One region of the Paenibacillus sp. FSL H7-0690 genome, then DNA from elsewhere that is predicted to be linked to it. Evidence: riboswitches for the same ligand, from Rfam matches in the RefSeq annotation. Region 1 holds a riboswitch; the other holds the start of a gene.
What was found. Region 1 has a riboswitch for cyclic di-AMP ahead of MHI32_RS00545 (C40 family peptidase). Riboswitches for the same ligand answer to the same signal wherever they lie in the genome.
Positions count from the first base shown of each region.

Region 2: linked by a shared signal. The riboswitch ahead of MHI32_RS25540 (TrkH family potassium uptake protein) and the one ahead of MHI32_RS00545 (C40 family peptidase) in region 1 are both predicted to bind cyclic di-AMP.

Region 1 covers NZ_CP150281.1:112,177-117,067, reverse strand. The annotation lists gene MHI32_RS00555 (M1 family metallopeptidase) at 1-1,124, shown strand, start outside; gene MHI32_RS00550 (hypothetical protein) at 1,136-1,966, shown strand; cyclic di-AMP (ydaO/yuaA leader) riboswitch at 2,185-2,323, shown strand; gene MHI32_RS00545 (C40 family peptidase) at 2,381-2,809, shown strand; cyclic di-AMP (ydaO/yuaA leader) riboswitch at 3,172-3,314, shown strand; gene MHI32_RS00540 (C40 family peptidase) at 3,359-3,811, shown strand; gene MHI32_RS00535 (GNAT family N-acetyltransferase) at 4,001-4,486, shown strand; gene MHI32_RS00530 (cytochrome c) at 4,614-4,891, shown strand, end outside.
Region 2 covers NZ_CP150281.1:5,811,901-5,816,791, forward strand. The annotation lists gene MHI32_RS25535 (TrkA family potassium uptake protein) at 1-580, opposite strand, end outside; gene MHI32_RS25540 (TrkH family potassium uptake protein) at 594-1,952, opposite strand; cyclic di-AMP (ydaO/yuaA leader) riboswitch at 2,017-2,192, opposite strand; gene MHI32_RS25545 (CPBP family intramembrane glutamic endopeptidase) at 2,513-4,189, shown strand; gene uvrC (excinuclease ABC subunit UvrC) at 4,278-4,891, opposite strand, start outside.

The DNA of each region.
Region 1 (4,891 bases):
TCTACGCCGATGATGTCCACGACTTCGCTTGGGCTGCATCCCCTGATTTTACAGTAGCAGAGGAGGCTTTCTCTACGCCGGAAGTGCCTGGAGTACGAATTAAGGTGTATCTCGACCCACTGCACAAAGACTTACAAGAGCGTTACCTTCAAGCTGCCAAGGCTGCCCTGACCTACTTCAGCAAATGGTATGGCCCTTATCCCTACTCTACGCTGTCTATTATCGTCCCACCTAAGGAGGGAAACGGCGCGGGAGGAATGGAATATCCTACACTTATTACAGCCTTTGGGGCCGCAGATTCTTCTCCAGATACCTCACTTGAAAGAACCGTCATTCATGAGATCGGCCATCAATACTTCTACGGTATGGTAGCCAGTAATGAATTCGAAGAGGCTTGGCTGGATGAAAGCTTTACTTCCTATGCCGAAGACAGACTTATGGAACAAGAATACGGTATCAAGTCTAATTTGCCTTTACAGGCCAGCCTGGTGACTATACCTGAGCCGTTAAATCTGGAAACGTGGAAATATGCAGGGGCGGATTCCTATAGCCGAAATGTTTATATCCGCGGCAAGCTTGTACTTAAAGATATCGAACGCCAGGTAGGTACCAAAGCAATGAACAACATCATGTCCTCCTACGCTCGTAAGTTCCGTTTCCAGCATCCCGCTACGTCAGATTTTCAGAAAGTCGTTGAGAAGGTAACCAAAAAATCATGGCAGGCATATTTCGATGATTACATTTATGGTGATGGTGCGCCTGACTTCTCAGTAGATACGATTACTTTTAAAAAAAATAACAGCGGCGATGCTCAAAGCTACGAATCATTAGTGAAGATTTCAAATAAAGGGAGCCATTACGTTGATGTTCCCGTGAAATTCACATTCGCCGACAGCTCTTCGGTGCAGCGGGTCTGGAACGGTGAAGGAGCAGAGACTACGTTTCAATTGTTAAGCGATAATCCTCTTCTCTCTGCTGAGATTGACCCTGAGCATTCCATCTTATTGGAGAGCAAACATTTAAACAACTTTAGGCTGGCGGAAATAGAGCCCAAGACGCTCTCTCGCTGGACGTTAAGTGTAACTAAACTACTTGAAACCGTGCTCGGAACTCTTGTCTGGTGAGGTGAATGATTGTGAGAACATCGATAACCCGCGGCTGGCAAAGCATGAAGGAGCAATTTTATATTTTAATTCTGCTCTTCATCTACCGACTGCTCTGGGGCTACTTTATGTATGGTTTCATCCGATCTGCTATTATTCCAATTCTACTGCGCTATCCAGATAAAGACGCCGGCGGCAGCGGTATGGGCAGACTGTTGTATTATATCGAGGGACAGTTCAGCTTGAATACTGACCCTGCGATACGCACTTGGTTATGGATGCTTCTAGGACTTGTTGTCTTGCGACTTCTGCTTTCTCCTTTCATAAGGGCAGGATTGCTGCATGAGCTGCACCAGGAGCGAAAGGGCGAGCGCGGGCTGTTCTTTTTCCCCGGCATGAAGATCTATGGACTACCTGTCTTAGTCTTTAGCCTAATCGAATGGGTGCTGACCCTGCTGCCGCTTTACTGGCTTGCTCCAAAAATGTACGGGCTGTTCTTATCCTCTTTGTTTAACTACACTTTGTTACTTCATTTAGTACCATACGTATTGGCATGGCTTATATATATTTTTATCGTGCGCCTGTTTCTTCTATATATGCAGTTTGGTTACACCGGCGGTACAGGAATGTTCTCCTCACTGTTCATCTGCTTGCGGTCACTGATTCCTGCTATAGGTGTTTCCATTGTACTTGGTGCGGGAGGCTTGCTCTTACTGCTAGTGTGCGGACTGACGGGTCTGTTCTGTCCCGGCCTGCCGGCACTTATAATACGGCAAATCTCACCACTACCTTCTACGCTCTTAAAAATGTGGGGAATCTCTGCACAATATCATCTATGGTGTAGCAAAGCATTTCCACAATAAATTAACCTTATTTGACATAATAAAAAGGTCCCAATTCCTGTATTCAGGAGCTGGGACTTTTTCTCATTACGGATAACTTAAGAGTATTTGCAAAATCATAAAAGCTCTGTTACAATAAGTCCTGTGCTATTAGTAACAATTTTGTAATCAATTGAAACGATTCCTACATAACTAAATGTATTTATCGTAAGTGTAACTGTCGAAACGTCATTCTCTTGGTGCTTAACACGCCTAATTCCTTTGCACCGGGAAGTGGGGGAACCATATTTTGGGTGAATTGATCTCGCTTTACAGGGATCATAGGGAATCTTCTACCGAACCCTTAAGCTAACCTCGCAGGCCTTGGAAGGAGTACATCTTTTGAAAAGACATAATTTAAGAAAAAAATGCGTCGCTGCGGCGCTAGGACTTGTAATGGCATTATCTATTGGTGGAGGAAGCGCCTTTGCCGACTCTAAGATGGACACTGTAATCTCAAAGACTATTGGAGTTGCCTATAAAACCGGAGGTACAAGCACTGCCGGATTTGATTGCTCTGGATTTACAAAATATGTATTCAAGAATGTGGGTCTTACTTTACCTCGTACATCAAAAGCTCAATATAGCGTTGGAACTGCTGTATCCAAAAGCAATCTGCGTTCTGGTGATCTAGTGTTCTTTAACACACTTGGCAATGGAGTATCCCATGTCGGCATTTATGTTGGAAACGGAAAATTCGCACAATCGTCCTCTTCGCGTGGAGTGACCATCACTTCACTCAGTCAGGCCTACTGGGCCAATCGTTATGTTGGCGCTAAAAGAGTAATGAGTACTTCAGCTTATCAAGCTGTAGCCTTCGATTGAAACCTTCCTCACAACTATAACCTCATAATTACAACTATATGAACCTGAATCTGATTATTCCCGTAATCAAATTCGGGTTTTTCTTTTTTCCATAATATATTTTTACACTAATAGAGCCCAATTGAAACACGTTTATTTGATAAAAATTGCAATTATATTAAAAATTAGGTCATTATTAACGCTTACATATGCCTTTCTACCGTAAAAATGCCAATTTTTCTGCATTAATATGTTAAAAACGATTGCCAAGCGGCTTTCTGTTTGTTACAATTAGCGCAGTGAGATTTTAGTAACATTTTTGTAATCATTAAGTTGTTATTTACAAAGGTTTTGTCATGTATTGATTACAAGCTAATCCTAATCAACAGTATGAGCCGAGTTTCCTAACTATTAGGAAAACGGGGGAACCAACTTTGGGTGAATTGACCTCCATTATATAGAGGGGTCATAGGGGACCTTCAACCGAACCCTTAAGCTAACCTCGTAGGCATTTGGAAGGGGTATACACTTTTGAAGAAGAAGTTAGCAGCAGCAGTACTAAGCTTTTCCATCATCCTCACCATCGGAGCAGGAAGCGCTTTCGCAGATTCCAAAATGGATAAAGTGATTGACAAGGCCATCGGTACTAAATACGTATCCGGCGGTATATCCACTAACGGATTTGATTGCTCCGGATTTACAATGTATGTGTTTGATAAGATTGGCATTAACCTTCCACACCAATCAGGTTCCCAATATCAAATGGGCACAGCAATCTCCCGTGATGATATAAGAGCCGGAGATCTTGTATTCTTCAATACAAGTGGCAAAGGTGTCTCCCATGTCGGCATTTATGTCGGTGAAGGTAAGTTCGCACACGCTTCTACCTCACGCGGTGTTACGATTAGCTCTCTGAGTGATAGCTACTACGTGAAACGCTACGTTGGTGCTAAGCGCATTATGAGCACAGACGCTTACCAATCGGTTGCTGCTGAATCGGAAGACAATGATGATGTTCAATAAGTAACGTACATAGGCTCTTTTCCAAGGTAACTCTTGGAGGAGAGCTTGTTTTTTTGTCTTATTACTTATTTACCCCTCTCATAATTTGTAAAACATTCCTCTCATATAAAGTTTCTGAGTCGAACCTCCCCCATTTTGTATATAATTAGTAATATAGCAATGTCCTCGTGAAAGGAGATCGTTGACTTTATGATAAATCCCTCGGTAACTTTTCATGTAGTTCCTATGGAGGCAATTCACGGAGAAGCTATTTGTAAGTGGAGCTATACGCCTCCATATAATATTTATGGCTGGATGCCGTGGGAGCAGATGCAGGCTCTTGGCATCGAGTTTGGTGATCCGCAGCTCCGGGAGGAACAATATGTCTCCATATTAAATGAACAAGAGGTTTTGTGCGGATTCGCACAGTTGTTTCCGATGGAAGGAGTCGTTCGTTTAGGAGTTGGGATGCGCCCCGATCTATGCGGCCATGGTTTAGGCAAACTATTCGTAGATGCCATCGTCCAGACAGCTTTGAATCGTTATCCTGATCGTGAGATAGATCTGGAAGTCCTGACCTGGAACCAACGCGCCATTCGAACTTATCAAAAATGTGGATTTACGATTACAGATACGTATGAACGCCGCACACCTACAGGAGACAAACCTTTTTATTGCATGGTCTATGACAAATGATATTAAATACCAGATATTTCATAAGAATGATTGTATTCTCGTTCATTTTTTTGTCACAAACCCTATGATAACGCTTCACCATAAGCTATAATGTAGGGAGCAGCTTACATAGAAGGGACGAATTGGGATGCAGAAATGGATCATGAGCGGTTTGTTTTTTGCCGCCTGTGCCTTTGCGGTAGTACTCATGTTTACACTTCCGGGTAAAGAAGAGGTAGCGGAAGAAAATAAGCCCACGATGCCGGTAGTTCAACTGGACGCAGCAAAGGCAGAAGCAACCGTGAAAGCCAGCTGTATCACCTGTCACGGCGATCAGCTTCAAGGTGGAGTTGGACCAAGTCTTCAGAATGAAGGCGGCCAGCATGACGCTGAGGAAATCTACAGCATTGTCACTAAAGGACGTGG
Region 2 (4,891 bases), 1.2 Mb from region 1:
CATGGGCAGTTGGAGCGACGATTATTCCGCTTTCCCTATTTAGGGCAACAATACTGCAGCCATATTTAGCTCTTGTATTTAAATCAGACAAGCTTCTGCCGTTCATGCAGGAAGGTACGGTCAGCTCGACAATTTTATAATCCTTGGACAGTTCAATATAATCCAGCAAATTGGGCGTCACCAGCTGATGTGCCACACGAATCCCCATATCCCGCTCCGGAAAAATAACCCGATCAACCCCCAGCCGCGACAGTGCGCGGCCATGAAGGATAGAGATTGCCTTAGCCACCACTTGCTTGACTCCAATCTCCTTCAACAAAATGGCCGCCAGAATGCTTCTCTCCATATTGTCACCAATCGCAACAATCCCACAATCAAAGTTCCGTACACCAAGCGAGCGCATAATTCCCTCATCTGTAGCATCTGCTACTACCGTATGCGTCAGCTGATCGCTCATTTCCTCCACGCGTTCTTCATGGTGGTCAATGCCGAGCACCTCGTAGCCCATTTCCATCAGCTCAAGCGCCAGGCTTGAACCGAAGCGACCTAAGCCGATTACTACAAATTGCTGTGCTTTCATTTCTAATTAACTCCTATCCAATAATTATTTTACCTTCCGGATACTTATACAGTGGTTTACCCTGTTTGGGACCGAGTGCATACGCTAAGGTTAGTGGACCTAGCCGACCTGCAAACATCGTCAGACAGAGTAGAATCTTACCGATCGCTGACAGTTCCGGAGTTAGCCCCATAGTCAGTCCTACCGTAGCAAAGGCGGAGGTCGTCTCAAACAAGATTGCCAAGAAATTACTGTCTTCAGTTGTGGAGAGTATCATCGACACAGAGGCGATTAACAACAAAGCCAGCAGCGTGATCGTTAATGCCTTGTAGATGCGCTCTTGAGCCAGCCGATAACGGAACAACACAACATCTTCCCGTCCACGCAGCATAGCAATTACAGCACCAATCATCATCGTAAAGGTTGTTGTCTTAATCCCCCCGCCCGTTGAGCCCGGAGAAGCACCAATAAACATAAGAATCACTATAAAAAATTGTGTAGCCTGCCGAAGTCCAGCAATATCTACTGTGTTCGCGCCAGCCGTACGGGGAGACACGGATTGAAAGAAGGCCGATAATATTTTACCGCCGAAATTCAGTGAACCCAGGGTACGAGTGTTAGTAAACTCAAATATAAAAATAACCAAAGCTCCGATCAGAATCAGCCCTGTACTGGTGGACAGGACAACTTTACTATGTAGAGACAGCCTGCGGGTTACCCGAAACTCCACCAGATCTGACATTACAATAAAACCAATCCCGCCGGAGACAATCAGAAACATCACAATAATATTCACAAGCGGATCATATACATAATCAGTTAAACTGCGAAAATCCCCAAAAATATCGAACCCCGCATTATTAAACATAGACACCGCATGAAATATGCCATAATAAATCGCTTTTCCCAACGGCATATCAAAAGCCCAGCGAATAGACAGCAGCACAGCGGCACAGCCTTCTATGACAAGAGAATATATGAGGACTCTCCGGATCAGTCGCACAATTCCTTCCATAGAGCCTTGATTCATGGCTTCCTGTAGGATTAGCCTGTCCCGCAAAGATATTTTACGCTTTAACACCAGTGAAAATAGAGTGGCCATGGTCATAAAACCTAAGCCGCCGATCTGGATCAGGATCATAATTACGGTTTTCCCAAAAATCGTGAACGAAGTTCCGGTATCCAGCACAACAAGCCCTGTAACACAGGTTGCCGACGTTGAAGTAAATAATGCATCAATAAATTCCACGGAATTCCCGCTTGTGCTTGAGATGGGCAGCATAAGCAGCAGGGCCCCTATCAGAATGATCGATGCAAAACCAAGCACCAGTATCTGCGGCGGCGAGAGCTTCAGAAACTTAAATTCAGAAATCCTGCGAAACTGTGAAGCCACTTTGCTCACCTTCTTATCAAAAATTCCAACAAAAAAAGCACTGGAAAACCAATGCTGACTTGGTTCCTGCAGTAAATTAGCCTACGAGGTTAGCTGTCGGATTCGGACTGTGCAGGCTGCCCTATTCGTTCCCAGAACGAAATTCACCCCTGATGAAAGTGCCATTTATCGTGTACACTCCACTTTTCATCACTTCTTATGGTTCCCCCGTTTTCACCAGAAATTCGGCTACTATACAATTGCATACAAATTATATACGTTATTTAGTGAATTCACAAAGACACAATTAATGCTCATTCACATGAAAAAATGCGGTTTAAAGAGACTGCATCAAAAGGAGTGCCTTTTCTCATCACTTTTCCGTGTTTTCCCTGCAATTACACCGATTCTCATCATTCGTGCAGAAATGAACACGATAAAATTCATGGTATAAATTCACATGACTATTCTATACTATCTCTATTACCCATAAAAAGAACATATAATGTTTTTTGTAACCAACCAGGCACTAATACTATAATGGAACATAACATTGTCAGTACATAACAAGGAGGCGTTACATGAATCCCGTCGGCCAGCCCTTACAGCAACGTGCCCTCTCCAAGAGGCTCATCATCTCGGGCATTATCGGTCTTATTCTATTTATTATGTTTCAGATTTCCCCTTCACTGCTTAGCAGCCCTACAGGTGAAGATACCACCGTCATTAGCAAGGCAGAAGCCCGTGACCAAGCCATATTATTTGCAGAACAAAAGCTCAACTACACCGAAGCACCAAACGATCAATGGAATGTACTTTACCAGACGGACTCTTCCTTTTATGGTTATATGTCTCGCGAGAAGCTTGTGGAGGACTACACCAAGAAAAAATTGGATCAAAAATATCCTTTTGATGTCTTTCGGGCAACGCTTACTCCTTCAGCGGAGCAAGAGCCGCAAATCATCGTTGACCTCAATATGTATACCGGTAAGATTGTCGCTTTCTCAAAGGCTGCAAAAGTTACCTCCGAAGAGGGGTCAGGCATCGCTTCCGTTGGTGCAAAAGAGGACAAGGGAGCTGACCTCACTCTAGCGCAGAAGGAGAATCTTGCTCGTCCTTGGCTTCAGGAATGGGAAGTAAATCCTGCCAAGCTACAAATTGAATCGAATACAGGAAGCCATGGGCTAGTGTATACGGATAGTACTGTTCAGGTCGGCGAATCCTTATTGCACTATTATTTTGATTTCAGTGGAGAGCAGGTATCCAGCTTTAATGCCGGATTCACTGCACCAGCTTGGCATACCTCCTACGTACAAGGACAGACCTCTTTAGCGGAAAAGCTAACATTATTCGGTTACGGTATACCCACACTGATTTTAGGAATTCTGGCACTCGTCTACAGTATTCTTAGAAGAGAGCATACTTCCTTTAAACGTGGAGTATTCCTAAGCTCAGCCTATTTTGTAATCATGATGATCAGCACCTATAATATGCTGCCTGAATCAACGGGCGAAGGGCTAGAAGCACAGATTACCTCTGTCATTATGTTTATCATTTATGCTTTGTACAGCCTGCTGATGTCCTCCTTGCTCTACTTTTCTTTAGTGGGCGGCAATGGCTTATGGCGAAAAGAGGAAGGCATGAACCCTTGGCCCCGCGCCAAAGAGCCCGGCTATGGACAATATGTGTTGGACAGTATCCGGGCTGGATACATCTGGGCTTTCGTTCTGCTAGGGGTGCAGACGGTTATGTTCATCATATTATCGTTTACCTTGCACAATTGGTCTACTACAGACGCCACCCAATCTCCTTATAACATGAGATATGCTTGGCTTCTGCCTATCGTCGCATGGCTCGCTGGTTTATCTGAGGAAGCCATTTATCGCTTTTTCGGAATTCCTATGCTGAAAAAGGTGTTCCGGAACACTTTTATCGCTTGCTTGATCACCACGCTGGTTTGGGCGTTTGGCCATACGTTATATCCGATCTATCCCATCAGCTCCCGTCCCATTGAGCTGACTGTAATCGGGCTGCTGTTCAGCTATATTTTCCTTCGTTACGGGTTTATTGCTGTCATGTTCAGCCACGTCGTGTTTGACAGCATCCTGATGGGCGCTACGCTGATCTTTATGAAGGAGAGCGTAAATGTAGGCGCGGGTATCTTCGCGATTATTATGCCGTTCATAGTCGCTTACATCGTCTATCGATTTAATCCACCACAGAAGCCTAAGCCGGTGGAGCCTTCTTCTTTGATTTAAACTAATGTGAAGACGTAATGAAATTAAAAAAGGGCATCAAAGCCGCTTTAGTCGCTGCTTTGATACCCTTTTTCTTTTGTCACCATTGCTATGAGGTTGGCTCTTCATCCTTGAGCGCATCAAGAATTTGTTTTGCCAGCTTTTCTCCAATAGAAAGTGTACGGAAATCATCCACGGAGGCTTCTTTAATTTTCTTAAGCGATCCGAAATGCTTTAGCAGCGCTTTACGGCGCTTCTCACCTATACCAGGTATAGAGTCCAGCTTGGAGGTAACCATGGACTTCCCGCGCTGTTCACGGTGGAAGGTGATCGCGAACCTATGGACCTCATCCTGAATCCGCTGCAAAAGGTAAAATTCCTGACTGTCCCGGGCTAGCGCGACAGGCTCTGGCGGATCTCCAACCAAAAGCTGAGCCGTCTTATGCTTATCATCCTTAACAAGGCCGCAGACCGGAATGAATAATCCCAGCTCATTCTCCAGAATATCAATAGCAGAGGAGATTTGCCCTTTCCCTCCATCGACCACGATAAGATCCGGTATCGGAAGATTCTCCTTCAATACCCGCTCATATCGCCGCCGAATGACCTCGCGCATCGTTCCATAATCATCCGCACCCACCACCGTACGAACCTTATATTTACGGTACTCTTTTCGTGCAGGCTTACCATCAATGAAGACAACCATCGCTGAGACCGGATTAG